2 linked regions of the Methylorubrum populi genome follow. The protein of the gene in region 2 interacts with the protein of the main gene of each other region in a pairwise test. Links are inferred from orthologs where the notes say so. Each region holds a gene or a part of one and is shown on either strand. Other genes may lie near its edges.

Region 1 (13,828 bases), 2.3 Mb from region 2 along the record:
CGCCCGCTTCGCCACCGGGCTCGACCATCCGCGCTGGCCCTACGTCCTGCCCAACGGCGACGTGCTCGTCGCCGAGAGCCAAGCGCCGAAATCCGGCGATCATTCCACCAGCATCACTGATTGGGTCGCCGACAAGGTGAAGAGCATGGCAGGGGCCGGCGGCGCCAGCGCCGACCGCATCGTGCTCCTGCGCGACCGGGACGGCGACGGCGTGGCCGAGGAACGCCACGTCTTCCTCAAGGGGCTGACCTCCCCCTTCGGGATGGCCCTCGTCGGCTCCGACCTCTACGTGGCGAATGCCGACGCGCTCGTCCGCATCCCCTATTCCGAGGGGCAGACCGAGATCACGGCAACCCCGGAAAAGGTCGTCGACCTGCCCTCCGGTATCAATCACCACTGGACCAAGAACGTCGTTGCGAGCCCGGACGGGAAGAAGCTCTTCATCACCGTCGGCTCGAACAGCAATGTCGGCGAGAACGGCCTCGATATCGAGAAGGGCCGTGCCGCGATCTGGGAATACACCCTCGCTACCAAGGCGATGCGCGAATACGCCACCGGCCTGCGCAACCCGAATGGCCTCGCCTTCGAGCCGGCGACGGGCGAGTTGTGGACCGCGGTGAACGAGCGCGACGAGATCGGCAGCGATCTGGTGCCCGACTACATCACCCGCGTGAAGGAAGGGGCCTTCTACGGCTGGCCCTGGAGCTACTGGGGTCAACACGTGGACGAACGGGTGCAGCCGCCGCAGCCGGAAAAGGTGAGATCGGCCATCGCGCCCGACTACGCCGTCGGCACGCACACGGCCTCCCTCGGTATCGCCTTCTCGATGAACTCGACTTTGCCGGAGGCCTGGAAGAGCGGTCTGTTCGTGGCCCAGCACGGCTCGTGGAACCGTCGCCCGAAGAGCGGCTACAAGGTGATCTACGTGCCGTTTCAGGCCGGCAAGCCCGTCGGCGCGCCCGTGGATGCGCTGACCAGCTTCCTCAACGCCGACGAGAAGGCGCAAGGACGGCCCGTCGGCGTGGCGATCGACAGAACCGGTGCGCTGCTGGTGACCGACGATGTCGGCAACACGGTCTGGCGGGTGACCGGCGCGACGGCGTCGAATTGATCCGACCGCGCCCCGTCAGGCGTCAGTACAGATCGCCGTAACCCACGCCGACGCCGTAGCCTTCGTCGAACACGTCCCGGGAGCGGCGGACGGGCGGGCCGTACGCCTCGTCCTCCCAGGCCCGGCCGCGGGACCGCACCGCCACCACACCCTCGTCGTTGCCACGCCGGGCGGAGCGGGTCCGCGTCGGCCTCTCGACGCCGGCCACCGGAGCGTCCCCGACGCTGCCGTCGATGACGACCCGGGTGTTGGCCATCTTCTGCTGCCTCACGAGGGCGAACAGCGTGGCGGCGTTGCGCTGCGAGAGGCGGACGCAGCCATGCGAGGCGGCGCGGCCGAGCCGGCGGGTGTGGGTCGTCCCGTGGATCGCGTGGCCGACCTGCGTGAAGAAGATCGCATGGGGCATCGGCGCATTGTCCCACTCGCGGGAGAAGTGACTCTTCTCCATGCGGAATGGCCGGTAGCTGCCGTTCGGCGTGTCATGGGCCGCGACCCCCGTCGAGACGGGCCAGTTGTAGCGGGTCGAGCCGTCGACCACGACACTCATGCGCTGAGCATCCTTATCGACGGCGATGACGAGATCAGCCCGGGCCGCGGGAGCCGCGGCCATCAGGGTGAGGCTCGCGAGAAATCTGAGGAGAGGCAGGCGCATGGCGATCGTCCCGACTTCGATGCCTGCAACATGCCCTCCTCGGGCCGCGCTTCAAGCGGTGCGTCTCAACGCCACGAAGGTGACGTCGTCTCCGGCGTTCATCGATCCCGCGACGCGCTGCGGACGAAGCCACGGGAAATGAGGCGGCTGTTCTCGCGGGCTCGGCGCTCGGCCTCCATCAGATCCGATAGCGCGTCGGTGATGGCGCAGCGCAGGGCGATCCCCGCATCGCCCTGCGTGCTGCTGAGATAGGCCTGGGCGATGTCTTCTACGGGGCAGGCAGCTGCCCTCTCCCGTCCCGAACCCGCGAAGCGGGCGTCGGTGCCGTGACTGCGCTCGACCGTCTGGGGCTTGGGCATGGTCTCTCTCCGACTCGGTGTGAGAACGAAGATAGAACATGCCGAAATGGTTAACGAGACCTTACGGAGACCGATCGAGGCTGTGGACATCCTCTCCCGCGATCGCAATCCATGTCGTCAGCGCATGCCGGAGCCGATGAGCGGGTCGAAATAAGCGTCGGTTGGCCGTCGGGAGAAGCCGGCGCCGCCGGAGATGCCGGCGCCCGCCGGCGCCCCGCCTCCGCCCGACCCGATACTGCCCGTCACGTCGTCCAGCGGCCGCCGTGCCGAGGTTGCGACCCCGCCGCCGCCGGACGCGAGGCCGGCGCCCCCGATTGCGGTGGATGCACCGCCGCTGCCGAGACTCAAGCCGCCGGCACTGGTGGCCATGCCCGGTCTCGACGCACCGAGGCCGGAAATCCCCGACCCACCGCCGAAGCTCAGGCCCCCGGGATTGGCGAGGGCCATGGTCGGGGTCGGTGCCGCGACCGTCGGGACCGTCGAGGTGGGGCCGAAGGGAAGGCCAGGCGCTGTGAAGCCGGAGGGCACCCCCGTACCGGCAGCGGTCTGCGCCGGGGCCGGGGCACCGCCGAGCCCGAGACTCAGGATGAAGAGGCCGAACCGAAGCGTCCCGATCGTCGCCATAGACACACCCTCCCGCGCGTCAGTCTTCTCGAGCACATCTGGCCAACGCCGCATCGGCGGCGCAGTTTCCGGCTGGCCGGAAAGGGATCGAAGCGCTTCCGAAGGGGTCGGCTGCCCGCAGAGGGGCGATCCATGATCACCTCCGGGCCTTCGCTCACGACGAGGGAAGAACGACGGTGACCAAGAGAGGTACGGCCATCAGAAGCATCAAACGGCCGAGAAAAAGCATCGACGCCTCGACGGCGCGAGACAATCGGACGGTTGGCCAGGTCACGTAAGGAATCTTGCGGTTACACTGGTCGCGACCCTGACTTTTCGATCGCTGGTTCCCGCCCATGCTCGTCCAGGAAGGCCAAAGCCGAACGCCAGGCATCGACCGGCGCCTTGCCGGGTCGTTCGCGGGGATCGCCGGTGCGCTGAACGCCGCCGGCTTCTGCGCCTTCGGGACGTTCTCCTCGAACATGACCGGCAACGTCTCGGCAGTGGCCGATCACCTCGGCCTCGGCGAGGTGGCGCGCGCACTGCCGATTCTGGCCCTCATCACCGCCTTCCTGGCGGGTGCCATGAGCGCCACGATGCTCATCAGCGCGGGCCGTCAGCACCGGCTCGGTGGCGTCTACGCCTACAGCGTGCTGACGGAGGCCCTGCTGCTCGTCAGTCTCGGCGTTCTCGGCCTCTCGCTGCCCGGGGTCTGGCAGGGGGCTGTTCTCGTGACGGGCCTCAGCTTCCTGCTCGGCCTGCAGAACGCGACGATCACGCAGATCACCGATGCCCGCGTGCGCACGACCCATGTGACCGGCATGGTGACGGATCTCGGGATCGGTCTGGCACGTCTGCTGTCGCGCGGTGGCGACGGGTCGAGCCCGGATCGGGAGAAGATGTATCTCTACGCAGTGACGGTGGCGGCCTTCCTGGCCGGCGGCATGATGGGGGTAATGGCGTGGCGCGTTCTCGGCAGCGCCCTTCTGTTCGTCGCCGCCGGATTGCTGGCTCTGTTGGCGCTCGCCGGTATTGCTTCAGCGCGTCGACTGAACGCGTCTTGAGTTCGTTCCAGGGCTGCCCCGCCGGGGGATCGATGTCCTCGACGGTGATGGCCAGCGGCGCTGGGGCCTAGGATTGCGCCAATCATGGAAGCGTCGTTCGACCGGCAGCGTCTACTCGTGCTCCTCACGGAAGACGACGTAGCTCAGCGGCCCGGCACAAAGGAACAGCAGCAGCAGCGTGACGTAGAGATGAACCTGCATCGCCGTCAGCGACGCGTAGATGCCCACGAGGCCGATGATGAGCAGGAGGACACGTAGGATCATGGATCGGCCGATCTTCGCAGCACGGGCGCTTGACGCCCGGTATACGCGAGGCCTTATCGGCGAAGATGCAACCAAAGCGTATTCAATCCGTACCGTTACCACCATCCACCGCTAAATTCGTACCGACCCGCGCGGGATGGGGCGAGGTCAGAGGCATTGCCGGAAAAACGAAGGGTGCGCCCGAGCGCGGCATCGAGCCCGCTCCGGCGCACCCTTCGAAGACATTCGGCCCTCGCCGATCCGTTCAGGTGTGGATCACCCGACCGTAGGCGTCGAGTACGCTCTCGTGCATCATCTCGGAGAGCGTCGGATGCGGGAAGACCGTGTGCATCAGCTCTTCCTCGGTCGTCTCGAGGGTCATCGCGACGACATAACCCTGGATCAGCTCGGTCACTTCGGCACCAATCATGTGGGCACCGAGCAGCTGGCCGGTCTTGGCATCGAAAATCGTCTTGATCAGACCATCCGGCTCACCCAGCGCGATCGCCTTGCCGTTGCCCGCGAAGGGGAAGCGGCCGACCTTGATCGAGAGACCGAGATCCTTGGCCTTCCCCTCGGTGATGCCGACACTGGCGATCTGCGGGTGGCAATAGGTGCAGCCCGGGATCTTGCCCTTGTCCATCGGGTGCGTGTGCAGGCCCTTGATGGTCTCGATGCAGATGACGCCCTCGTGCTCGGCCTTGTGGGCGAGCATCGGCGGACCGGCCACGTCGCCGATGGCGTAGATGCCCGGCACGTTGGTGCGACCGAGCCCGTCGGTGACGACGACGCCGCGCTCGATCTTCACCCCGAGCTTCTCGAGCCCGAGATTCTCGATATTGCCGACGACACCGACGGCCGAGATCAGCTTCTCGGCGGTGAGCTGCTGCGTCTTGCCCTTGTCGTCCTCCACCGTGGCGGTGACGGAGTTGGCGCCCTTTTCGACCTTCGTCACCTTGGCGCCGGTGAGAATCTTGATGCCCTGCTTCTCGAAGCGCTTGCGGGCGAGGCCGGCGATCTCCGCATCCTCGACGGGGAGGATCTGCGGCAGCAGCTCGATCACCGTCACCTCGGCGCCCATGGTCCGGTAGAACGAGGCGAACTCGATGCCGATGGCGCCGGAGCCCATCACCAGCAGGCTCTTGGGCATCGCCTCCGGCACCATGGCCTCGTAATATGTCCAGATCTGCTTCTTGTCGGGCTCGATGCCGGGCAGCACGCGGGGCCGCGCGCCGGTCGCGACGATGATGTGCTTGGCCGAATAGGTGCCGGCGCCCTTGGCGCCCTTCGGCGGCTCCGCCCGCTTGGTCTCCTTGACCGTCACCTTGCCGGGCTCGTTGCCCTTGGCGGCCGCATCGATCGAGGCCTCGCCCCAGATCACGTCGACCTTGTTCTTCTTCAGCAGCATGCCTACGCCGCCGTTGAGCCGGCCCGACACGCCGCGGGAGCGCTTCACGATCGCCGCCGCGTCGAAGCTGACCTCCTTGGCCGAGAGCCCGTAATCGGAGGCGTGCTGCATGTAGTGGTAGATCTCGGCCGAGCGCAGCAGCGCCTTGGTCGGGATGCAGCCCCAGTTCAGGCAGATGCCGCCGAGATGTTCACGATCGACCACGGCGGTCTTGAAGCCGAGCTGTGCAGCGCGGATCGCGGTCACGTAGCCGCCGGGCCCCGCGCCGATGATAAGGACGTCGTAGGTTTCGGACATCAAGGCCTCCTGCTCCCCTCCCTCTTCCGGGGCGGGGTCGAGAGTGGGGATGGCGCCGTTCGGGCCGCAGTCGCGGATGAGAGGATGGGGGCGGTCGGCACCGGACGGACGACGCTGGTGTGCTCCGTTGCGAACCGCCCGGCCCTCCAACACATCCCCGAGAGAACAGGTCGGAGGTTCGTGTCGGCTGACCTCAGACGAGCATTCCCATCGGGTTCTCGATCAGGCCCTTGAAGGCGGCGATCAGCTCGGCACCGAGCGCCCCATCGAGGACACGATGATCGCAGGAGAGCGTCGCGGTCATGGCCTGGATCACCGCCGGGGCACCGTCCTTGACGACGACCCGCTTCTCGCCGGCGCCGACCGCGAGGATTGTCGATTGCGGCGGGTTGATCACCGCCGTGAAGTGCTTGATGCCGAACATGCCGAGGTTCGAGACCGAGGTGACGCCGCCCTGGTACTCCTCCGGCTTCAGCTTCTTCGCCCGGGCGCGGCTCGCGAAATCCTTCATCTCGTTGGAGATGGCGGAGAGCGTCTTCTGGTCGGCCTTGCGGATCACCGGCGTGAACAGGCCGCCGTCAATCGCCACCGCGACGCCGACCTCGGCATGCTTGAAGCGCAGGATGCGGTCCTCGGCCCAGACGGCGTTGGCGGCGGGAACGCGGGTAAGGGCGAGACCCATCGCCTTGATAACGAAGTCGTTCACCGAGAGCTTGAACAGCGGCTTGCCGTCCTTGTCCTTGCCGGCCGAGCCGTTGAGCGTCTCGCGCAGCTTCATCAGCGCGTCGAGTTCGCAATCGACGGTGAGATAGAAGTGCGGGGCGACCTGCATCGCCTCGGTGAGACGCTTGGCGATGGTCTTGCGCATGCCGTCGAGGGGCACTTCCTCGAAGCTGCCCTTCTCGTAGAAGCCCTTGACCTGATCGAGGCTGAGACCGGCCGGGGCGCCGCCCGCCGGGGCCGCCTTCGGAGCGGGTTTCTCCGCCGCCGGAGCGGCGGCCTGGGTCTCGGGCTTGGCCGCGGCGCCGGCCTTGGCCGTGCCGCCCTCGATCGCCGCCTGCACGTCGCGCTGGATCACGCGGCCATGCGGACCCGAGCCCTTGACCGCGGAGAGTTCGACGCCCTCCTGCTTGGCGATGCGTCGGGCGAGCGGCGAGGCGAAGACGCGGCCGCCGGAACCCTGGCTGGTGGGCTGCGCGGCGCCGTTCGGCTTGGCGCCCTCGGGCGCCTGATCGACCCGGGCATAAGAGGCGTGGGCGCCGTCGGGCGCGGCGTTCTGGTCGGGGGTGCTCTTCGGCTCGACCGGGGCGGTCTTCGCTTCGGCGCCCCCCTTGGGCGCCTGCACGCTGCCCGGATCCTCGCCCTCCTCCGCAATCAGGGCGATCAGCTCGTTGACCGGCACATCGGCGGTGCCTTCGGCCACGAGGATCTTGGCGAGCACGCCCTCATCGACCGCCTCGACCTCCATGGTCGCCTTGTCGGTCTCGATCTCGGCGATCACGTCACCGGACTTGACGGCGTCGCCCTCCTTCTTGAGCCACTTGGCGAGGTTGCCCTTCTCCATGGTCGGGGAGAGCGCGGGCATCAGGACGTTGATCGGCATCGTGTCGTTCCCGAGCGGCCTTGAGAGGAAGGGTCAGTTGAGTGGGTTGTTGGGGGCGAGGCTCTCCGCCTCCCACCCGGCACGGATGCGCTCGAAGGCTTCCTCCTCCGAGATGTCCGCCTCCAGGGCGTAGGCGCGGGCGGCCTGCCGCGCGAGGTCGATGAGCAGGCGGCCCCAGGTGGCCGGGTCGTCGAAGGCCCGCCGGAGCGCCACGCTCACAGCTCCATCGACGATCGAGGCGCGCACGATCTCAATCCCGCCCTGTTCCAGAGCGTCGGGCGGGATCTCGAGTTCTTCGAATTTTTCCGACATTGACCTGTATTTACTTGTAGCAGACGCTTTTGACCGCCTCGACGACCTCCGCCACGCTCGGAAGAGCCAGCTTCTCGAGGTTGGCGGCGTAGGGCATCGGCACGTCCTTGCCGGTGACGCGCAGAACCGGAGCGTCGAGATAGTCGAAGGCATCGACCATCAGGCGGGCGACGATCTCGGCGCCGACGCCCGATTGCGGGAAGCCCTCTTCGACGCAGACGCAGCGGCCGGTCTTCTTGACCGATTCCACCACCGTGGCGCTGTCCATCGGACGGATCGTGCGCAGATCGATCACCTCAGCCTCGATGCCTTCTTCGGCGAGCGCCTGCGCCGCCTTGAGGGCGTAGGTCATGCCGATGGAGAAGGAGACGATGGTGACGTCCTTGCCGGGACGGTGGATGCGCGCCTTGCCGATCGGCAGCACGAGGTCGTCGATCTCCGGCACCGGGAAGGACTGGCCGTAGAGGATCTCGTTCTCGAGGAAGATCACCGGGTTGGGATCGCGGATCGCCGCCTTAAGCAGGCCCTTGGCGTCGGAGGCCGTGTAGGGCGCGATCACCTTGAGGCCCGGCACGTTGGAGTACCACGCGGCGTAGTCGTGGCTGTGCTGCGCGCCGACACGGGCGGCCGCGCCGTTGGGGCCGCGGAAGACGATCGGACAACCGAGCTGTCCGCCGGACATGTAGAGGGTCTTGGCCGCCGAGTTGATGATGTGGTCGATCGCCTGCATGGCGAAGTTGAACGTCATGAACTCGACGATCGGCTTCAGGCCCATGAAGGCCGCGCCGACGCCGATACCGGCGAAGCCGTGCTCGGTGATCGGCGTATCGACCACGCGCCGAGCCCCGAATTCCTGAAGCAGTCCCTGCGTGATCTTGTAGGCGCCCTGGTACTCGGCAACCTCCTCGCCCATCACGAGGACCTTCTCGTCCTTGCGCATCTCCTCGGCCATGGCGTCGCGCAGGGCCTCGCGCACGGTCATGGTCTTCATCGGGGAGTCGGCGGGGAACTCCTCCATCACCGGATCGGGCGCCTTGTTGGTGATGACGGCCGGTGCGGCCTGGGCCTTCGGCGCGTCATCCCCGGTCTTGGCGGACGCGGCCGAGGCGTCAGCCATGCCCTCGGCCTGCATGTCGGGGGTCGGGGCGGGCTCGCCGCCGGAGGCGCCGTTGGGCTTGCCCTTGCCGCCGCTCGCGGCCGCGGCCGAGACGTCCTCGCCCTCTTCGGCGATGATGGCGATCGGCGTGTTGACGGCGACGTTCTCGGTCCCGTCCGCGACGAGGATCTTGGCGAGGATGCCCTCGTCGATCGCCTCGACTTCCATGGTGGCCTTATCGGTCTCGATCTCGACCAGGACATCGCCCGCCTTGACCGGATCGCCCTCCTTCTTCAGCCATTTGGCGAGCTTTCCCTCCTCCATGGTCGGAGAGAGGGCGGGCATCAGGATGTCGGTCGCCATTTGCGCTGCTCTATCGATCCGGGTGCGTCGACGGTCGGGCGTGTTTTTGCGAAGGCCTCGCCAACCTCCGGCCCAACCGGCCGGAGGCGTGTCGGGGACACGTTCAGGCGCGGGCTTCGAGGAGGATGTCGGTCCAGAGCTCCGAGGGATCGGGCTCCGGATCGTGCGTCGCGAAGTCGGCGGATTCGTTGACGATCTCGCGGACCTTGGCGTCGATGCCCTTCAGGTCGGCCTCGGGTACGCCGTGCGCCTCGAGCAGGCGCTTGCGCACCATCTCGATCGGATCGTGTTCGTCGCGCATCTTCGAGACTTCGTCCTTCGACCGGTACTTGGCCGGATCGGACATCGAATGGCCGCGATAACGGTAGGTCTGCATCTCGAGGATGTAGGGGCCCTCGCCCGAGCGGGCGTGGTTGATCGCACGTGCCGCGGCCTCGCGGACCGTGCGCACGTCCATGCCGTCGACCTGCTCGCCGGGAATGCCGAAGGAGAGACCGCGCTTCGAGAAGTCCGTCTGCGCCGAGGCGCGGGCCACCGAGGTGCCCATGGCGTAGCGGTTGTTCTCGATCACGTAGACCACCGGCAGCTTCCACAGAGCCGCCATGTTGAAGCTCTCGTAGACCTGACCCTGGTTGGCCGCGCCGTCGCCCATATAGGTGAAGCTGACCTTGCCGTTCTTGAGGTAGGCGTCGGCGAAGGCGAGGCCGGTGCCGAGCGCGACCTGCGCACCGACGATGCCGTGGCCGCCGAAGAACTGCTTCTCGCGGCTGAACATGTGCATCGAGCCGCCCTTGCCGCGGGAATAGCCTCCGCGGCGCCCGGTCAGCTCGGCCATCACGCCCTTCGGATCCATGCCGCAGGCGAGCATGTGACCGTGATCGCGGTAGCCGGTGATGTTCTGGTCACCGTCCTCGCCGGCCATCTGCATGCCGACGACGACCGCTTCCTGGCCGATATAGAGATGGCAGAAGCCGCCGATCAGGCCCATGCCGTAGAGCTGTCCCGCCTTCTCCTCGAAGCGGCGGATCAACAGCATCTCGCGATAGGCGTGAAGATCTTCGTCCTTCGTGAACTGGGGAATATTCGGAGCCGGCTGATGTTGCGGCGCGTCCGTTCCCGCCGCAGGTTTCCCCGCCTCGCTGCCCGCAGCCATCGCGTCCTCCCAACATCACGCTCTGTTGGCAGGGGTTCTAGGGCAGCGATTTGCGGAAATCGAGGGGCGTGCTGACAGCCATCAAGTGCTGTTACCGCTACGATTGCAGCAAGGGTCTGGCTGCGAAGACAGTGCAAATGAAACTTTTACGAGTTGAACACCGCGGAAATAAAATTCACGGACCGATAATCACAAGGTCGTTTGCGTGAACCCGCCCGAGGACAACGCGCGCTCGTTCTTCCAAAAGGTCGCGGTCGATCTGCTCGCTTCGCAGCAGGGACACTCTGTGCTCCCAGGTGGCCCGCTCCGCTTTCGCCGCGTTCAACTCCTGGGTCAGTCCATAGGCTTCGACCTTCAGAACCCGCTTGGCCTCCAGGCCGCGGCTGCCGCTCTCGGCCTGATGCACGAAGTAGCCGACCACGAGGGCGGAGACCGTCCACAGGACGGCGGGAACGACGATGGCGCGGACGCGGCGACGGATGACCATGGCGGGTGAAAGCTTCGCCCGAACAGGGTGAAGAAAGGGTTTCCATCCGCCACCATCACGGCCGGGTCCGAGCTTGCGAAAAGGCGCGTCCGACCGGACCGGTCGGGCGCGCCCTCGATCTCATACCCGATTGCGGGACGGTTCAGCGTCCGGCGAGCTGACGGATCGCGCTGCGGCCGGCGTAGAGAGCCTGGGCACCGAGGCCTTCCTCGATGCGGATGAGCTGGTTGTACTTGGCCAGTCTGTCCGAGCGGGCGAGCGAGCCGGTCTTGATCTGCCCGCAATTCGTCGCGACGGCAAGGTCGGCGATCGTCGAATCCTCGGTCTCGCCGGAGCGGTGCGACATCACCGCGGTGTAGCCGGCACGTTGAGCCATATCGACGGCGGCGAGCGTCTCGGTGAGCGAGCCGATCTGATTGACCTTCACGAGGATCGAGTTGCCGGTGCCGGACTCGATGCCGCGGGCGAGACGCTCGACATTGGTGACGAACAGGTCGTCGCCGACGAGCTGCACCCGGTTGCCGATCCGGTCGGTGAGGAGCTTCCAGCCCTCCCAATCGTCCTCGGACATGCCGTCCTCGATGGAGAGGATCGGGTAGGCCGCGGTCAGCTTGGCGAGGTATTCGACCTGGGCCTCGATCGAGCGGGTCTGGCCCTCGCCCTCGTAGTGGTAGGCGCCGTCCTTGAAGAACTCGGTCGCGGCGCAGTCGAGCGCCAGCACCACGTCGCTGCCGGGCTTGAAGCCGGCGGCATTGATCGATTCCATGACGAAGTCGAGGGCGGCCTCGGCCGACGGCAGGTTCGGGGCGAAGCCGCCCTCGTCGCCGACATTGGTGTTGTGGCCGGCCTTCTTCAGGGCGCTCTTGAGGGTGTGGAAGATCTCCGCGCCCATCCGCACCGCGTCGGACAGCGAGGTGGCGCCGACCGGCATCACCATGAATTCCTGGAAGTCGATCGGGTTGTCGGCGTGCGCCCCGCCGTTGACGATGTTCATCATCGGCACCGGCAGCACCCGGCCCTGCACGCCGCCGACGTAGCGGTAGAGCGGCAGGCCGGCGGTCTCGGCCGCGGCCTTCGCCACGGCGAGCGAGACGCCGAGAATGGCGTTGGCGCCAAGGCGGGCCTTGTTCGGCGTACCGTCGAGGGCGATCATCGCCTCGTCGACCGCGACCTGATCCTCGGCATCCATTCCGCCGATCGCGTCGAGAATCTCGGTCTGCACCGCATCGACGGCCTTGAGCACGCCCTTGCCGTTGTAGCGACCCTTGTCGCCGTCGCGCAGCTCGACCGCCTCGTGCGCGCCGGTGGAGGCGCCGGAGGGGACCGCGGCGCGACCGAAGGACCCATCCTCCAACAGGACATCGACTTCGACGGTCGGGTTGCCGCGGCTGTCGAGAATCTCGCGGGCGGCGATATTGGTGATCGCGGTCATGGGCGCTCCTTGGCGGCGCGTCGCGGCGGGGCCGTCTCGCGGATTCCTTCGAGGCCCGCGCGTCCTGCGACGCTCTGCGTCGCGGGCTTATCCGCCAACCTCGGGACGTCGGCAAGCTCCCGGCGGGTGCTCGGGGCCGGGCTGTTTCGACAAAATCGGCGCGATGCAGCGAATTTTATCGGGCTCGCACCGCCGATCCGATGGAAACCCTGGCATTCACGGCCTGCCATAGGCGGGCGTGCGCGGGCCGCGTATAGGGCATCGATGGATTCGATCGAGACTCATGCCAAGCAACTCGGACGGCAGACGTCGCTCCCGACCTCGCCGGAAGACGCGCAACTCGACCGCGTGCCGAACCCGCATGCCGATACCGACTATCTCGCCCGCTTCACCGCACCGGAATTCACATCGCTCTGCCCGGTGACGGGTCAGCCGGATTTCGCAACACTCGTCATCGACTACGTGCCGGACCGCTGGCTCGTGGAGTCGAAGTCGCTGAAGCTCTACCTCGGGGCCTTCCGCAATCACGGCGCATTCCACGAGGATTGCACCGTCGGGATCGGGCGGCGGCTCGCCACCTTGCTCGAACCGCGCTGGCTGCGCATCGGCGGCTACTGGTATCCCCGCGGCGGCATTCCGATCGATGTGTTCTGGCAGACGGGCGAGCCGCCGAAAGCGGTCTGGCTCCCGGACCAGGGCGTCGCGCCCTATCGCGGCCGGGGCTGATCGCCGCGTCTGCCGTCACAGCGGCTCGGCCAGGACGCGCACGGTGCGGGCGATCAGCTTCTCCTGCGCGTCGATCGGGCCGCCATGGACGACGGCCACCGCCTCCAGCATCCGTTCGAGATCGTCGCGCTCGGACGCATCGAGCTTTTCGCGCAGGAGCGGGGCGAGATGGTCGACCGCGGTGTCGGCGTCGGAGGCCTGGGCGGCGGCGTGCCGGATATAGGCCATGCGCGTGCCGTGATCGTCATCGGGGGCGGTGACTTTGCGCATCTCCGCCTCGATGACCGCTTCCTGCTCCGGCGTCGGGGTGCCGCGAGCGAGCGCGACCAGGATCATCAGGACGCCGGCGGCATCGGCAGGGTCGCGAATCGCGCGCAGCGGCGCGGCGCGGAAGGCGGTTTCGCTGCGCGCCCTCAGCTTCGCATTGCGCCGGTCACCGAGGAAACGGTCGAGCTGTTCCATCCCGTTTCCGTAGATGAAGTAGTACATCAACCCCGTCATGACCGCTCCGACGACGGCTGCGATGACAGGCATGATTCCCCCGCGATTGCTGCGATGCGGCGGAACCTGTCTCATTGCCGCCCAGGTTGCAATCCTGGTCCGGTCTCGTCCGACGCGATGCCTGCTTCAAGCCTCGGCGACGGCGCGCACGGAAAAGGCGGCCGGTCGCCCGGCCGCCTTTTCCGCGCGTCAGAGGTTTAGAACTCAGTAGCCGTAATCGTAGTAGCCGTAGGCCGGGCGGCCGTAATAGCTGTCGCGGGCATAGGCGTCGCGCGCGGCGCCGGCGGCAATCGCGCCGGCCGCGAGGCCCGCAATACCGAGACCGACGGCGGCTCCGGTGCCGATGCCGCGGCGGCGACCGCCGTAATAGGCGCGCGGGCCGTAGCCGCCGTGATAATGGCCGTGGTGATGACCGTAG
Region 2 (16,687 bases):
CGGGGAGGTCGCGCCGCTGGATCGCTTCGCCGACGCTCGCGATGACGGGCGGGACTACGCCCCTCAGGCGCCCTCGACACCCGACATCTCGACGGGTGCAGCCCCCCGCTCCCCATCGAGAAACGCCGCCACAGCTCGCGAAAACTCCGGCGTACGCAGGTAGCCATAGGACTTGTGGGGGTTCACGCCGCCACGCGGGCGCCGGTAGGCATTGACCACCGGGCAATCGGTGACGCCGACGCCCGCCGCGTTCGGGACATAGGCCTCGGCCAAGGTCGTGCCGACGGTCGCCAGATCCTCACGGTCGCCGAGATTGCTCCAGCGGGCGACCGCGTACGGCACCTGCAAGGCGCCATGCTCCTCGGCCAGCCGATGCTTGATTTCGGCGAGTCCCAGCGGGGCGCCCATGGTGACGAAGTGGTCGATATGCGGACAGCGCCCGTCGCGCTCGAGCTGCCGCATTGCGTCGTAGGCGATGAGCGAGCCCATGGAATGGGCGGCGATCATCAGCGGACGGCCGGCATGCTGCAACAGCGCCTCCCGCAGCCGCTCGCGTGCGGCCTCGCGAAACGTGCCGTCCTCGTAATAGCCCCACAGGTCGTCGAGCCGGTGCTCGATGATAAAATCGTCGAGAACGAGGTGCCCGGTCTTCTCCTGCGCCCATTCGACGATGCGGTAGAGCCGGTCGGTCAGGGTTGGGGCGCAGGCGCCGTCGGCGCTCGGGAAAGGCCCCCTCCCCCGCGCCGGGTAGTAGGGCTCCCGGTTGTGGTCCTCGGAGAGCGGTGCGTCGTAGCGCAGATCGGCCCAATAGACGAAGTCGAAGGGCAGATCCGCCGGATCCTCGCCGAGGTTTCGCCGAAGACCCTCGCGGATCGCGGCGACCCACCAGGCCTGTTTCTCTTCCCGCGGCGGCTTGTTAGCCAGCCCGTGGATGCCGAGGATGAGCGGGCGGTCCTGCATCGATCGGGAGAGGGAGCCTGGCGATTGATCGTTCGCCGGCTCGGCACCGGCATTGCCGGGCATATAGCGCGCGAACCTCGGCGATCCGCGCGACAAATCGGCAACATGGTTCCCCTGTCGGAAATCTCCTCGCCGTCAGTGGAGTGAAGTGGCCGCCGGGAGCCGTGCGGGCGCTACGCGCCCATCTTCTCCACCAGCGCGTCGGACAGGGCGAAATTGACGTAGACGTTCTGCACGTCGTCCTGGTCCTCGATCACTTCGACGAGGCGGATCAACTTCTCGCCGGTCTCGTCATCGACGTCGATGGTGTTCTGCGCCTTCCAGATCAGGCCGGTGCGGCGCGGCTCGCCGAAGCGGGCCTCCAGCGCCTTCGAGACCTCGCCGTAGGCGTCCTGGGCGCAGATGACCTCGTGGCCGTCGGCATCCGAGCGCACATCGTCGGCGCCGGCCTCGATGGCGGCCTCCAGCATGGTGTCGGCATCAGTGACATCGGGGGCGAAGGCGATCACGCCGACCCGGTCGAACATGAAGGCGACGGCGCCGGTCTCGGCGAGGCTGCCGCCGGACTTGGTGAAGGCCGAGCGCACGTCGGAGGCGGTGCGGTTGCGGTTGTCGGTCTGCGCCTCGACGATGAGCGCGGCACCGCCGGGGCCGTAACCCTCGTAGCGGATCTCCTCGTAGTTCTCGCCCTCGTTGCCCGCGGCCTTCTTGATGGCGCGCTCGATGTTGTCCTTGGGCATGTTCTCGGCGCGGGCGGCGAGGATGGCGGCGCGAAGGCGCGGGTTCATCGACGGGTCGGGCGTGCCGAGCTTGGCCGCCACCGTGATTTCGCGGGCGAGCTTGCTGAACACCTTCGAGCGGACCGCATCGACGCGGCCCTTGCGGTGCATGATGTTCTTGAACTGGGAATGCCCGGCCATGGCGGGTTCGTCTTCTCGTTCGTGCGGGCGGAGAGCTCCTTTGCGTGCGAAAGGATCCTCGACGTCGCGCGGGATGTGTCGGGGGCTCCGCTTATAGGCCGCTGCTGCCCCCCGAGGCAACGCGGGGCATATCTCGGCGAACCGTGCCCGCCCGCCGGCGTTCCGTGAGGATGAGACAGGAACCGCCTAGGCACGACGACCGGCCGGCGGGGCACCGGAGCGGGGGCGGCTGGCGGTTCGGCCTCGCCGCACTGCTGGGCGCGCTCGCCGGAGCGACGCTGTTCCCCAGACCCGCCAGGGGCGACGGGAGGGACGACGTCAGGGCTGATCCTGCGCCAAGAGCGCCCGGTAGCGCGCCGCCGAGCGGCTGACGACGGCGCTCGCATCCTCCGCGACATGCAGGCCGAAGGCGCCGTAGAGGCGCGCGAACGCTCTCGTTTCGAGGCGCGCCGCGATGCGGGCGACGGTGCCGCCGGAGAGCGGCAGCCAGTTCGGATAGCTCCACAGGAAGGAGACGGTCTTCCGATCCGCGCCGACCTGCACGATGTCGCCCGTCAGCAGCACACCGCGCCCCTCGGCCCCCTCCCGCCAGTGCAGCACCGTGCCGCCGGGAAAGTGGCCGCCGAGACGCATCAGGGTCAGGCCGGGGGCGAGGTCTTGCTCGTCCTCCTCCCAGAACACCACACGGTCGTCGGGCCGCATCACCCATTCGCGGTCGCGGGCGTGAAGGTAGACCGGCGCGTCGAAGGCGGCCGCCCAATCCGGCATCGTGGTGTAGTAATGGGGATGCGAGATCGCGATGCCGGCAAGGCCGCCGAGTGCCCGGACCAGCGCAACCGTGGCCGGATCGAGGAGCGCGACGCAGTCCCAGAGAAAATTGCCCCGGGACGTCGGTATCAGGAAGGCGCGCTGGCCGATGCCGAAGCGGGGTTGGGTCTCGATCTCGAACAATCCGGGCTCGACCTGCCGCCACGCATTGGTATGGGCGGCCGCGAGCGCCTCGGGCGTCGTCCAGCGCTGACCGGCCGCGGGAACGTATTGCCGCTCCTCGTCGCAGATCGGGCAGCACTCGGGCGGGGCCGACGCTTCGGGGAAGCTGGTTCCGCAGGTGACGCAGATATGGATCGTCACGGGCTCATCCCCGCTCTTGTTCCGCTTGGGTCCGGCTTGCGTCGGCGAGAGGCTCAGCGGCCGCGTCGGTGCTGACTGTCCGCGGATCCGGGACTGTCGCCCGAGGGTCTCGCCTCATCTGGCTCGGCGTCCATCTCCCCCGGCTCGGTCGGGGCCGGGGAACGGTGCCCCGGAGCCGGCGAGGCGACCGGGCGCTGCTCGTAGGTCCGGGCACTCGGCGTCTCGACAGGATCGTCGGGGCGGGTCGCGTCGGTCGGGCTCAAAGGGCGTCTCCGGGGTCTTCCCCGATGAAGAGCCGCGCGATCGGTCCGGTTCCCTCGCGGCGGGGCCGGCGGGATCGATCAGCGACGGAAACCCGAGAACCGACCTAGCGCGAACACGGTTCAAGGGGCAGAACACGGGATCTCGCGCCAGTTCATCCCTCTGGCCCGGGATCGGCCCAACCCGGACAGGCCCCACGACGATGCAGCGCTCGCTCCTCCTCCCTCATGCTCTGTGTCTCGGCACGGCAATCCTCGGCCTCGCCGCGACCGCAGCCTCGGCACAGGAGCGGCCCTTCACCCCGTCCCTGACCTGCGCGGCGGTGCAGGCCATCGTCGCGCGGCAGCGCCGCGTCGTGCTCGCCACGAGCCCGAACGCCTACGAGATGGTGCATCTCGACAGCGGCGACTGCCGGAACGAGGTCACCGCCCGGCCCGCCTTCGAGCCGACTCTCGACGATCCGAACTGCTTCGCCGGCTACCGCTGCGTCCAGCGCAACAACGGCGAGAACACGGCGCGCTGAGGGTACCCCTCAGCCCCGACGCAGCAGCCGCTTGGCCTCGGCCCGGGCGCGATGCTCGAACCGGGCGAGCCGCAGGCGCCGTTCCAGGGAAATCAGTCCGGCGCCCGGCGGCAGGGCGATGATCTCGGCGATGGTCTCGCGCTCGGGATAGAGGCTCTCCAGCGCCGAGCCAGGCATCGTCGCCGAATCGAGCCGCCCGGCAAAGCTGTCCGCGTGGAGTGCGCGCATGATGGCCTCCTCCAGCACCAGGCCAGGGGCCTGGGCGCGCAGGCCCTCGTCGTATGCGGTCTTGAGCAGATAGGCGGTCTTGCCGGAGATCAGGGCGAGGCTCGCTGCGATCGTGTGTCCATCGAGGCGCAGCAGGTCGGCCCGAACGGTCACCGGAGCGGTTTCCCCGCCGCCGTGCGGCCGGAACAGGGCGCGGGCGAACGCCTCCGTCTGCGGGCGGCTCCGCAAGGCCGTGCCGGAACTGCCCTTCCAGCCGGCGGCTTCGAGAGACAGGAAATCCTCGAGCGCCCGCTCCAGCTCCGCCCCCTCCGTCGCGCTCTGGACCGTGAGCAGCCCGGCCTCCTCCAGCCGGCGGCGGCGGCGGCGCAGGTCCTTGAGGCGGCTCTTGTGCGGATGGCCGGCGAGGACGGCATCATAATCGGTCCGCCGGTCCAGAACCGGGCGCTCGAATTGCGTGACGGTGCCGACCTGCCAGCCGGCCCGCACCATGGCGGCGAGAAGTCCGGCTCCAGGCAGCGCCGCACTGGCGAGGAGCGGCCAGCGCCAAGCACGTCCGCCGGAGGCGAGCGCGAGGCCCTCGACCAGGGCGTCGAGCCGCCCCTCCAGGCCGGGACCGTCGGCGACGAGCGGCGAGGTCGCCGTCACGTAGGGCGAGTGGAAGGGCTGGGCGATCGCCGCACCGAGGCCGGTGATGTCGGGGCGCAGGGCGAAGGGCAGGAGGGCGGCGATCCGCCCGTCCTCGCGGACCGTCACGACCGAGAGGCGGGGGTGACACAGGCCGTGATCGCGGTGCGCCCCGACGACGGCGCGCGTGTAGAACGGATGGGGCGCGACGGCCCGGACGGCCAGCGCGTCCCAGGCCGCGGCGTCCGCCGCGAGCGCGGCAACGGGCTCGACGGCGACCCGAAACGGTCCGGACGGGGAAAGGGCGCGCATCACCGGACGGCACTCCGCTGGGAAAATCCGACGACCGGCGTCGCGAGGCCGTGAAGGGATCGGGCGCCGAGCGCCAGGACGAATCCACGCAGCGTCTGGGCCAGAGCCACCGCGACCGCCGCTCCGGCGACCCCGAGCCAGGGGACAAGGGCGAGGCAGAGCCCGGCGGCAAGGACGAGCATCGCCAGGGTGATCCCGGCGCAGAGCCGCTCCCCGCCGAGCATGGTCAGCAGGTCCTCGGCCGGGCCGAACAGGCTCGCCGCGACGCTGCCGGCCACGAGGATCGCCAGAACCGGCAGGCTGGCGCGGAACCCCTCGCCGAACAGGCCGAGCAGCAGCGGCGACACCGCGACGACGGCCAGTCCGATTCCGGCCGTCGCCAGGAAGGTCCAACGTGCCTGCAGGCGCACGAGATCGGCGAGTCCCGCCTCGTCGCCGCGCGCGCGGGCAGCGGCGAGGCGCTGGGCGGTCGTGGCCGAAGCCGCGTAATGCACGAAGGCCACGAATTGCTGAATGCGGGTCGCGGCGAAGTAGAGACCGACGGCCTCCGGCGGCGCGAGGAAGCCGAGGATCACGACATCGACGAAGCCGAAGGCGCTCGCGGCGAGGTCGCCCGCCGCGATCGGAAGGCAAGCGGCCAGCCACAGCCGCCAGCGGTAGAGGCGCGGCCCGCGCGGCAGATGCCGCCGCAGGCGCACCAGCAGGAGTCCCGCCTGGACGGCGGCGGCGAGCCCGGTCGCGGCGAGCGTGCAGGCGACGGCGACCCAGGCCTCGGCCGGGACGCCCGCGAGCACGGCGCCGATCATCGCGACCATGATCAGGGCCTGGCGCAGCAGGTAGGGCGGCGCGATGGCCAGAAGTGGCCAGCCCTGACTGCGGGCCACACCCTCGAGATAGTCCTGGAAGGCGAAGAGCGGCACGACGAGGGCCGCGACGAGGATGGGCGTGCCGTAGGGCCCGGCGAGCAGGCCGCCCTGCAGGAGGGCGACGGCCAAGCCGCCAAGCGATAACGCGAGACCGCCGCCGAGGCTCGCCAGCGCCCCGCCGAGCAGGAAGCCGCGCACGCTGTCGAGGCGGTCCATGGCCTGATCGGCGGGCAGGAAGCGGCAGGCGCCCTGTGACAGACCGAAGGTGGCGGTATGGCCGAGGATGGCGATCCAGACCCAGACGGTGGCGAAGATGCCGTACTCGGTGCCGCCCATCATGCGGGCCATCAGCACCTGCGCCCCGTAGGCGAACCCGGCCGCGCCGATGCGGACCGCGAACACGCCGAGAGCGGCGACCGCCGCGGTGGCGCGCACCGCCCGAAGCCGGACGAAGAGAGCCTCGAGCGAGGATGGCGGGAGGCCGCCCGCGATCACCTTGTCCGCTGCCATGGGCGCCATCCGAAAGGGCGCCGGGCGCGGATACGGCCGGCACGCTCGGGGATCAGCCTAGGAAGCGCGGGATTTCGAGCGGGTTAAGAGCGCCGGACAAATGCCCCCCACAGGCCTCACGGCTGCTTCGGGGCCGGGCTGGGCGTTCCGGTCTGGGCCGGATCGGTCTTCGAGGTATCGGATGTGGCGTGGTCGGCCTTCGCCGCATCCGTCTTGCCCGGATCCTTGGCTCCGTCCTTGGTCCCGTCCTTGGCCGATTCCGGCTGGAGCAGCGACAGGGTGATCGCCCGCGTGGCGTGCTCGGCCATGCAGCGGAGCCCCAGATCGTTGAGCCGGAAATGGCGGCCCAGCATGTGCGCCTCGGTGGTGCGCTGGGTCGAGAGGAAGCGCATCGCCGCGTAGCGGTGGACCAGCGGCACCGCCTCGCGGCGGGCCACCTCCTGCACGGTGCGCACCATCTGCGTGTAGTAGGCGTCGTCGGCCAGGCTCTCGGTGAAGACGGGGTCGATGAGCACGATGTCGATGCCGTGGGACTTCACCCACTGCACGGATTCGTCGAGGGCCTCGCCGAAGGCCTCGATGTCGACGCGGGCGAGGGCGTCGTTGGTGCCGACCTGCCAGACCACGAGGTCCGGTTCCATCTCGGCGACCATGGAGCGGAGTCGCTCACCCGCCCCGCTCGCCACCTCGCCGGGCAGGCCGCGGGCCTCGACCTCGACCTGCACGTCGGGAAGCGCCTGCTCCAGGGCGTTCTCCAGCTTCACCGGGTAGCTCGCGGAAGCGCCGAGCCCCGCCGAGGACGAGCCGATCGAGAGGACGTGGATCGGCCGCTTCTCCTTGAGCGCGGCCTTGACCGCCTTCAGCCGTGCCAGGGTGTAGAGCTTCGAGCCGGGCACCCGGCATTCGGGCGACAGGCTCTGGTCGAGCGCCTCCGCCGCCACGGAGGACGGTGCGGGTGACGAGGCAGACGACGGGGCAGGCGATGCGGCAGCCGGCATCGGTGGAGCGCCCGATGTCTCGCCGAGCGCGGGCGAGGCGAGACTCAGGCCGAGCCAGAGGAGGACGGCGCGTCGGCGGGCGAGGCGGCGTCGGGTGCCTTGCGCGTCGGCCGCGGTCTGCGGGAACGCCATTCGACGAACCATGCGGTGAAACCCAGTGCGATCAGGCCGGAGCCTACGACCGAAATGTCAACGAAGATACCGCCGCCGGTTTGGAAGCGCACGAACTGTCCGGCGAGGCTCAACAGCGATCCCATCGAGAACACGGCGAGCGAATTGCGCCCCAAACCCGACAGAAAACGGGCGAGGCGCCCGACATGCGGGGCGATCAGGGCGAAGACGCCCTGGAAGGCGAGCACCATGCCGCAGAAATGGATCAGCCGGGCGGGTGAGAGGTAGGTCTTGTCGAAGGTGAAGACCAGGCGCGGCTCGGGTGCCAGCATCGGATCGGGCCGCAGTTCCAGCACGGCCAGGACGACGCCGACCGCGACGATGACGATCCCGAGCGGCATCATGCGCCGCCACAGGCGCTGCAGTCGCTCCGATTCCCGCGTCGCCTCGTTCGACAGGAACCCCAGCACCAGCAGGAGCTGCCAGCAGAGCGGGTTGAAGAACCAGTCGCCCTCGCCGGGCCAGGAGGGGAAGTTCCACTCGAAGACGAGACTCGCCGCGTAGAGCGAGAGCGAGAGCGCCAGCAGCAGCGCCCGGCTGACGCGACCGATCAGCACGACCGCCGGCGCGATCGCGATGAGCACCACGTAGAGCGGCAGGATGTTGAAGAAGCCGAGCTGGTGGGTGAGCAGCACGACGCCGACCATGGTCTGGATCGGGTCGGCGAAGAAGCCGCCGGCATTGTGCCATTCGAGAATCAGCGGATTATCGAGATAGAGCGCGCAGCCGGCGATCATCGCCAGCGCCAGCGCCATGATCGTGATCTGCGCGCGGTACACCTCGATGGTGCGCGACAGGAGCCGCAGCACGGTGATGAGGCGCGGCTCCGGCAGGCCGTCGCGCCCGCGGGTGGCGAGCCCGATCGACCAGCCGGCGAGGAACACGAACAGCTCGGCGGCATCCGAGATGCCGTACTGCGAGAAGGTGTAGCGCTCGAAGAAGTTGCCGGGGATGTGGTTGATGAAAATCGTCACCAGCGCGAAGCCGCGCCAGAAATCGATCGCGTTCGGCTCGCGCATCAGGCTCCACGGTCCGGCGGTGTGACGACGATGCGGCAGGGTCCCGGCCTCCCGCGCGGCGCGCGAAACGCCCGGCGCGGCGCCGTTCCGGGACCCGCGACCCGGAGCGGAAGACGGCCGCCCTGATAGACTGCGCCGGGGCGGATTGGGAAGCGGAACTGCGGTGTCGAGGCCGCGATGAGGGCTTTCACGCCGCTCCGCGCAGATGCCCCGCATGCCAGTCGCGGAGCGCCTCGAGAGTGACGACGCCGTCGGGCCAGACATGGCCCTGGAGATGTTCGTGCGGCGCGTCGGGCTCGCCGAGGTCGGACACGGCGGAGAAGGCACCGTCGAGCCGATGGCTCCCGGTGTAGCGGCTGCGGGTGGCGAGCACCGGCAGGCCAGCGGCCAGCGCCGAGCGGATGCCGGCCGCCGAGTCCTCGAAGGCGATCGCCTCGGAGGGGTCGATGCCGAGGCGATGGACGGCGAGCGCGAAGATGTCGGGGGCCGGCTTCTTCTGCGCCGCCTCGTCGCCGGCGGCGATCACGTCGAAGGGCTGCGCACCGTCCGGGAAGTTGAGCCTGAGCAGCAGGTCGATGTTCGGCCGGCTGGTGGTGGTGGCCACCGCCAGCCGCACGCCCTCGGCCCGCGCCTGCTCGACGAGGCGCCGCACGCCGGGACGCAAGGACAGGCCGCCGCTCTGCGCCAGCTCGCCGTAGAAGCGGGTCTTGAGATCGTGGATCGCCAGCATGCGGCGCTTCAGGGCGTCGGCCTCCTCCGGATGGAAGCGCTCGATGTAGTGGACGAGCCGCTCCTTCCCGCCCATCACCTTGAGGAGTTCGGCGTAGAGCTCCGGCGACCAGTGCCAGGGCAGACCGAGCGCTTGAAAAGCGCGGTTGAAGCCCTGGCGGTGGAGGTCTTCGGTCTCGGCGAGCGTCCCGTCGACGTCGAAGATCAGCGCCCTCAGCATCGCACGCCGTCCCGCCCGCTGGCGGCGTCGGCCGCGGCGCGGATCGCCGCGACGTTCTTCGCGTAGTGGTCCGGTCCGCCCTTGAAGGCCGCCGAGCCGGCGACGAGGATGTTGGCCCCGGCCTGCGCGGCGGGGCCGGCGGTTTCCGGGGTGATGCCGCCATCGACCGAAATGTCGATCGACCGGCCCGCCGTCATCGCCTTCACGCGCGCGATGGTCTCCAGCGCCGAGTGGATGAAGCTCTGGCCGCCGAAGCCGGGATTGACCGTCATCACCAGCACGAGATCGACCATGTCGAGCACCGGCTCGATCAGCGAGGCCGGCGTGCCGGGGTTCAGTGCCACGCCCGCGCGCTTGCCGAGGCCCCGGATCGTCTGGAGCGAGCGGTGGATGTGCGGGCCCGCCTCGACATGGACCGTGATCGCGTCGGCGCCGGCCTCGGCGAAGGCAGCGAGATACGGGTCGGCCGGGGCGATCATCAGGTGGACGTCGAAGAATTTGTCGGTCCAGGGCCGCAGCGCCTTCACCACCGCCGGGCCGAAGCTGATGTTGGGCACGAAATGTCCGTCCATCACGTCGAGATGGATCCAGTCGGCACCGGCTTGCGCGATGGCCCGCGTCTCCTCGCCGAGCCTGGCAAAATCGGCGGCGAGGATCGAGGGTGCGAGGATGGTCATGGGAACAGCTCGGAGCAACGATGCGCCGCCCCGCGGAAAAATGCGGGCGGCCCTGGGAGGGAGGGGCTTCCTGCAACCGATCTAGTGCATCGGCCGGCAAGTTGCTCGCCGGCTTCACGCAAAAAAGCGGGCGCGGATAGGGCGGAACCCCTCCGCCGTCATTGCGAGCCTCAGGACGTCGTCGGGAGCGAGAGGGACCTCGCCGGCTCCGGCCGGTTCCAGGCGGAGGGCTGGTCGTCGGCGCCGGTTCCCAGCGCGCACTGCACGATGACGCTGTCGCTCCAGCGGCCGTACTTGTAGCCGATGGCCGGCAGGTAGCCGACGCGGGCGAACCCGCAGGCCTCGTGCAGGCGCAACGAGGCCTCGTTGCTCGCGTCGATATAGCCGATCATCTGCCGGTAGCCGCCCGCCGCGCAGGCCTCGATCAGCGCCGGCAGCAGACGGCGCCCGATTCCCGCGTGCAGGTGGTCGGGATGGACGTAGATCGAGTGCTTGAGGGCGTAGCGGTAGGCCGGGCGCTTGCGGAAGGGCACGGCGTAGGCGTAGCCGGCGATCTGCCCGCCCCGCTCGGCGACGAGGTGGGGCAGGCGCTTGCTGCGCATGCTTTTCCGCCGCCGCCGCAGTTCGTCGGGCAGCAGGCGCTCCTCCTCGAAGTCGCCGGTATCGCCGACACCCTTGCGGATGTGCCGCTCGTAGATCGCGATCATCGCCGCCACGTCGGCGTCCGACGAGGGGCGGATCACCACGTCCGCGTGGGAGGAGATCGCCGCCGCGCCCGCCGCCATCAGGCGCCCTCGCGCACGACGTAGGTGTGGAAGCGGATGCGCCCGTCCGGGTCGGTCTCGCGGTAGACGCCCTGGATCTCCGCCTCGAAGCCGGGGAACAGGTTGGCGGCGGCCTCGAACATCTTGAAGTAGTCGAGCATGGGTTTCGCCCGCTCATCCAGACGCTCGCCGGGCAGCACCGTGCCGATGCCCGGCGGATAGACCAGCATCAGGGTCGTGGCGATGCGCCCCTCGGCTTGCGCGATCGGCACGTAATCGACCCGGTTGCGGGTCAGCATCTGCGCGGCGGCCTTCGGCGCCATCACCATCTGCGGCAGGTGCTCGGGCATGAACTGCTTGCGCTGGAGCGCCGAGGTGCCCGACTCGCGGTGGAAGCTGTGATAGTCGGCGCAGAGGTCGCGCAGGCCGACGCCGCGGTAGCGCTTGGGCCGCCGGGCGACGAATTCCGGCATCGCCTCCTCCAGCGGTACGTTGTCGTCGTGCAGCCGCTTGAAGGCGACGAGGCCGGAGATCAGCGTGCCGGCCTTCGACGACTCGACGCCCGGCGTCAGCAGGAAGAGCAGTGAGTTGAGATCGTTCTTCTCCGGCACGATCCGGTTCTCGCGCAGGTACTGCGCGACGATCGGCGCCGGCACGCCGTGCTCGGTATAGGCGCCGGTCTTGCGGTCGAAGCCGGGGGTGAGCACGGTGAGCTTGTTCGGATCGGTGATGGCGAAGCCCGGCGCGGAGCTGGGTCCGACATGGGTGAAGCCGTGCCAGGAGGCGCCCGGCGTCAGCTCCCAGTAGCGGGCGTCGGCGGCCAGCGCGTCGGTCGGGATCGACTCCCACGGGGTCTCGGCGCCGTCGGGGCCGGTCACCACGTCGGGCACGAAGGGATCGAAGAACCAGCGCCGCTTCGGGTCGGCCTCGCGCTCCTCGAACTCCTTGCGGATGGCGCGGGCCTTCTTCCGCCACTCGATGCCGAGCCGGATGGTGTCGTCCCACAGCACGACACCGGAGCGGCCCTTCATCATCTGCGCGCCGACATCGAGCGAGGCGAACAGGGGATAGAACGGCGAGGTCGAGGCGTGGACGAGGAAGCTCTCGTTCAGCCGCTTGTGCTCGACCCGCCGGGTCTGGCCGCGGATATGCCCGTCGCGGGTATGGATCTGCGAGGCCTGGGAGAAGCTCGCGAGCTGCTTGTGGGTCGATTGCGTGGCGATGATGCCCGGCGAGGTCTCGTCGAGCCCGGTCAGGCCCATGGCGAAGCGGCGCTGGTAGAGCGGGTGGAACTTCATGAAGCCCGCCCAGGCCTCGTCGAACAGGATGTAGTCGCACAGGTGGCCGATCCGCTCGACGATGGCCTGCGCATCGTAGATCGTGCCGTCATAGGTGCATTGCTCGATCACCGCGCAGCGGAACGGACGCTCCCGGCGCCACGCCTCCTTGTCCTTCACCAGCGGGTTGTCGCGGATCTTCTCGCGGATGCGCTGCTCGTCGAGCGCCTCGTGGTAGATCGGCCCGATCAGGCCGTAGGCGTTGCGGTCGGTCTCGAGGAAGATCGGGATACCGCCGGCGAGCAGCAGCGCGCCGTGATGGGCGGCCTTGTGGTTGTTGCGGTCGAACAGGACGAGGTCGTCCTCGGCCACCAGCGAGCCCAGCACGACCTTGTTCGAGGCCGAGGTGCCGTTGAGGACGAAGTAGGTCTTCTCCGCCCCGAAGATCTTTGCGGCTTCCTTCTGCGCCTTCAGGGCCGGGCCCTCGTGGGTCAGGAGGTCGCCGAGATCGAGCACCGAATTGTCGAGGTCGTCGCGAAAGATCGCTTCGCCCAGGTGCTCGACGAAGATGCGGCCGATCGGCGAGCGGTTGTAGAAGATGCCGCCGTTGTGGCCGGGGCAGGTCCAGAGCTGGTTGCCCTCCTCGGCGTAATCGACCAGCGCGCCGAAGAACGGCGTCTTCAGCGTGTCGGCATATTGCGTCACGCGGGAGACGAGGTTGCGGGCGATGAATTCCGGAGTCTCTTCCGCCAGGAAGATGTAGCCGTCGATGAAGTCGAGCAACTCGACGGGGATGTCCTCCAGCCGCTTGCGGCGGACCATGATGACGATCGGCATCTCCAGGCCGCGCCGGCGCATCATGTCGATGAGGGCCGCCGCCTTGCCCTCGAGACCGCGCTTGCCCCAATCCACCACGAGACAGCCGACCGCCGAGTCCGTCTGCACCGCGATCGAGGCGTCCTCGACGCGCCGGGCCCGCACCACCTCGAATCCGCGCGACTCGACGGCCGCGACGATCTGCTCGACCCGCGCGCCCTCCAGATCATCCGGATCGAAGGCGGGGGTGCACATCAGCACGGTGAAGCGGCGGTGGAAGTCCATGGAGCGGGGCTCTCCTCGCGAACGGAACGCCTGCCTTTCCGATCCATCCGCGACGATTCGATGACAGCCGCCCGCGGCGCTGGGTCACCGCAGCGTGAGGGGGAAGCTCAACTCCGTGAAACCCTCCAGCGTCAGCAGCCCGGCAGGGGGCGGCGGGAAGGGGGCGGCCGCCTGAGCGGCGCGGATCGCGCGCTCGCCGAGCGCGGCCGGCCCCTCCTCGATCTCGACGCCGTCGAGCGCGCCCTTCGCATCGATCCGCACCCGGATCGTCACCTGCCCGCCGCGTCCCGGAGCCGGGGACCGATCCGCCGTGCCGATGCGGTTGACGATTCCGGCCACCCAGGCCTTCGCCCGCGCATCGACCCGCGGCGCGGCGGAGCCGCTTCCGGGCGAGGCGGCCAGCATCAGAGCCGCGAGAAGGACCGGCCGAAGGAGTGACGCAACCACAACGAGGAACTCCGCAACGAAAAAGGGGCGCCCTGCGGCGCCCCCGGCACGCGTGACCGTTCAACCGATCACATCGCGTTCTTTTTCTTCGAAGTCATCTTCTTGGATTTCATCTGACCGCCGGCGCCGGACATCTTGTTCATGCTGCCCTCGGGCTTCACGCCGGTGGCGTTCGAGCCGGTCATCTGCGCGGTGTTCGCGCTCTGGGCCACGGCCGCCGTGCTCAGGGTTGCGGCACCGACGAGAACCGCCGCCGCCGTGAGACAGATCACCTGTTTCATGAGCGTCTCCCGAATCTTATCGTCTTATAGACCGTCATGTCCTTGATGGACTCGACCGCGACATCAACCGACGGCTGCGACCGCGGTTCCTCACCCGCGTCGGCCCTTCATCGATGCGTCGCCGCGACCGTCATGGGAGTCCGGAGGTCAGACGACGACCGAGGCGCCCCGGCGCAGGTGCTCGTCGAGGCGCGGCATGATCTCGACGAAGTTGCAGGGCCGGTGACGGTAATCGAGCTGCTGGACCAGAATGCCGTCCCAGGCATCCTTGCAGGCGCCGGGGGAGCCCGGCAGCACGAAGATGTAGGTCGCCCCGGCCACCCCGGCGGTCGCCCGCGACTGCAGGGTCGAGGTGCCGATCTTGTCGTAGGAGATCCGGTGGAACACCGCCGAGAAGCCGTCCATGCGCTTCTCGAACAGCGGCTCGATCGCCTCCGGCGTCACGTCGCGCCCGGTGAAGCCGGTGCCGCCGGTGGTGATGATCACGTCGATGCTGGGGTCGCGGATCCAGCCCTCGACCCGCTCGCGGATGGACACGACCTCGTCCGGCACGATGTCCCGATCGGCGAGCCGGTGCCCGGCTTCCGTGATCCGCGCGGCCAGGGTGTCGCCCGACCTGTCGTCCGCGAGCACGCGGGTGTCGGACACCGTCAGCACGGCGATGGAGAGGGGGATGAAGGCGCGGGATGCGGGCGAGACTTCGGGCATGTGCGGCTCGGCATATTGGGGTCGGACAAGCGAAAGATAGGACGTGTCTCAAGTGAGCGCGGTGCGGGCTCGTTTCGACGCTTCGGTCATACCGGCCCTCTCAGTGCCGCGAGGTGCGCCGCGAGGTCGTCGATGATCCAGTGATCGACTGGCTTGAGGCGCCCCTCGTCGTGGAGACGATGGGCAATGCTGGCGGCGCGTTCGAGATACGCTCTCGCGTTCTCAGGTGCCGCCTGCGCGAGCTTGACGTACGAGACGATCAGATCGCGCTGCCACTGCGTGTTGGCCGGATCGCGCACGGCCAGCGTCTCGCGGATGGCCAGAGCGGCTTGGTAGGCGGCCAACCCGCCGGGGCCGTCGCCCTGCGCCACCAGCACGTCGCCGATCTTGTTGTGGCTGACCGAGAGGTCGCGCTGCCACTCCGTGTTGGCCGGATCACGCGCGGCCAGCGTCTTGGCTATGGTCAGACCGGCCCGGTACGCGGCCAGCCCTGCAGGACCGTCGCCCTGCGCCACCAGCACCTCGCCGATCTTGTTGTGGCTGACCGAGAGGTCGCGCTGCCACTCCGTGTTGGCCGGATCGCGCACGGCCAGCGTCTCGCGGATGGCCAGAGCGGCCCGGTAGGCGGCCAACCCGCCGGGGCCGTCGCCCTGCGCCACCAGCACCTCGCCGATCCGCTCGTGGCTGATCGAGAGGTCGCGCTGCCACTCCGTGTTGGCCGGATCGCGCGCGGCCAGCGTCTCGGCGATGGCCAGAGCGGCCCGGTAGGCGGCCAGCCCGCCGGGGCCGTCGCCCTGCGCCACCAGCACGTCGCCGATCCGCTCGTGGCTGACCGAGAGGTCGCGCTGCCACTGCGTGTTAGCTGGATCGCGCGCGGCCAGCGTCTCGGCGATGGCCAGAGCGGCCCGGTAGGCGGTCAGCCCGCCGGGGCCGTCGCCCTGGGCCACCAGCACGTCGCCGATCCTGTTGTGGCTGACGGAGAGGTCGCGCTGCCACTGCGTGTTAGCTGGATCGCGCGCGGCCAGCGTCTCGCGGATGGCCAGAGCGGCCCGGTAGGCGGCCAGCCCGCCGGGGCCGTCGCCCTGGGCCACCAGCACGTCGCCGATCTTGTTGTGGCTGACGGAGAGGTCGCGCTGCCACTGCGTGTTGGCCGGATCGCGCACGGCCAAAGTCTCGTCTATGGCTAGAGAGGCCCGATAGGCGGCCAGTGCGCCGGGGCCGTCGCCCTGCGCCACCAGCACGTCGCCGATCCGCTCGTGGCTGACCGAGAGGTCGCGCTCGTCGCCACGCGCGGTCGCGGCGGCCTGCGCCGAGCGGTACGCGGTCGCGGCTTGTGCCGTATCCCCGGCAATCATCCAGACGTCACCGAGTGCGATCCAGGCCCAGAGATCGGTCGGATCGAGCTGCGTAATTCGTTCGAGGGAAGCCCGCGCGCCGTCATGATCGAGCGCGATTCGCTGAACCGCAACCTGTTCCTTCAGGAGAGGCAGGGTCCGCTGGGCGAACGCTTCGGCCTCCGCCTGTATCCTTTCCTTCAGCAGAAGCAGGGCTTCCTCCGGTTTGAACTGCCCGACGAGCGTCCGCGAGGCGTCGATGGCCGCATCAATGTCGTTGCCGAGATTGGACGACGGCGTGGCTTCGGCGGCGTGCGCGCGGGAGGCTTCGACGAACTGCCGGAGCCGCTCCGGAATCTCGGCCACGGGTACATCCTGCGCGCCGATCGTCGACAGGATCTCGCGCAGATCGGTCACGGCAACCTGCTCATCCCGCGCGACCGCCCGCGCGATCGACCGGACAACGTAGCGACGGATCACCTGCCCACGAACTACGAACGCCTCGTGGAGATGGCTCTGGCCGGAATTCACACCGAGCTCGGACAGGCTGAGGATGCCTGCGACGTGCTGCCCCGGACGAAGGAAGACCGGGGAGCCGCTGGAGCCTCGCTCCAGCCAGAACCCGG

What was found.
Region 1: the proteins of rpe (region 2) and eno interact in binary tests that used the Escherichia coli proteins (3 or more experiments, as listed by UniProt). The link is inferred for Methylorubrum populi from one-to-one orthologs.

What each region holds. Positions count from the first base shown.
Region 1 is NZ_AP014809.1:3,323,353-3,337,180, reverse strand. The notes cover bases 10,039-12,855. They hold eno (phosphopyruvate hydratase), read right to left. Parts: upstream 12,184-12,855; coding sequence 10,894-12,183; downstream 10,039-10,893. Other genes in these bases: queF (preQ(1) synthase), read left to right, coding at 12,448-12,855; MPPM_RS15255 (FtsB family cell division protein), read right to left, coding at 10,440-10,751; pdhA (pyruvate dehydrogenase (acetyl-transferring) E1 component subunit alpha), read right to left, coding at 10,039-10,264. Outside these bases: MPPM_RS15305 (PQQ-dependent sugar dehydrogenase), read left to right, coding at 1-1,111; MPPM_RS15300 (L,D-transpeptidase), read right to left, coding at 1,134-1,763; MPPM_RS15295 (hypothetical protein), read right to left, coding at 1,862-2,122; MPPM_RS15290 (1,3-beta-glucanase), read right to left, coding at 2,240-2,746; MPPM_RS15285 (YoaK family protein), read left to right, coding at 3,082-3,789; MPPM_RS28540 (hypothetical protein), read right to left, coding at 3,901-4,053; lpdA (dihydrolipoyl dehydrogenase), read right to left, coding at 4,298-5,737; MPPM_RS15275 (pyruvate dehydrogenase complex dihydrolipoamide acetyltransferase), read right to left, coding at 5,931-7,340; MPPM_RS15270 (DUF5076 domain-containing protein), read right to left, coding at 7,374-7,652; MPPM_RS15265 (pyruvate dehydrogenase complex E1 component subunit beta), read right to left, coding at 7,663-9,111; more of pdhA, read right to left, coding at 9,215-10,038; more of queF, read left to right, coding at 12,856-12,909; MPPM_RS15240 (hypothetical protein), read right to left, coding at 12,925-13,443; MPPM_RS15235 (hypothetical protein), read right to left, coding at 13,615-13,828. UniProt on the Escherichia coli protein: Catalyzes the reversible conversion of 2-phosphoglycerate (2-PG) into phosphoenolpyruvate (PEP). It is essential for the degradation of carbohydrates via glycolysis.
Region 2 is NZ_AP014809.1:1,062,446-1,079,132, forward strand. The notes cover bases 8,308-11,222. They hold rpe (ribulose-phosphate 3-epimerase), read right to left. Parts: upstream 10,150-11,222; coding sequence 9,466-10,149; downstream 8,308-9,465. Other genes in these bases: MPPM_RS04985 (OpgC family protein), read right to left, coding at 8,308-8,523; MPPM_RS04990 (HAD-IA family hydrolase), read right to left, coding at 8,711-9,472; MPPM_RS05000 (GNAT family N-acetyltransferase), read right to left, coding at 10,320-10,934; MPPM_RS05005 (Orn/Lys/Arg family decarboxylase), read right to left, coding at 10,934-11,222. Outside these bases: MPPM_RS04945 (lipase/acyltransferase domain-containing protein), read right to left, coding at 64-960; MPPM_RS04950 (YebC/PmpR family DNA-binding transcriptional regulator), read right to left, coding at 1,134-1,880; MPPM_RS04955 (MBL fold metallo-hydrolase), read right to left, coding at 2,199-3,011; MPPM_RS04965 (hypothetical protein), read left to right, coding at 3,475-3,795; MPPM_RS04970 (GNAT family N-acetyltransferase), read right to left, coding at 3,805-4,959; MPPM_RS04975 (lipopolysaccharide biosynthesis protein), read right to left, coding at 4,959-6,335; MPPM_RS04980 (SGNH/GDSL hydrolase family protein), read right to left, coding at 6,452-7,465; more of MPPM_RS04985, read right to left, coding at 7,378-8,307; more of MPPM_RS05005, read right to left, coding at 11,223-13,291; MPPM_RS05010 (TonB family protein), read right to left, coding at 13,376-13,738; MPPM_RS05015 (porin family protein), read right to left, coding at 13,807-14,019; moaB (molybdenum cofactor biosynthesis protein B), read right to left, coding at 14,167-14,727; MPPM_RS28775 (tetratricopeptide repeat protein), read right to left, coding at 14,814-16,082. UniProt on the Escherichia coli protein: Catalyzes the reversible epimerization of D-ribulose 5-phosphate to D-xylulose 5-phosphate.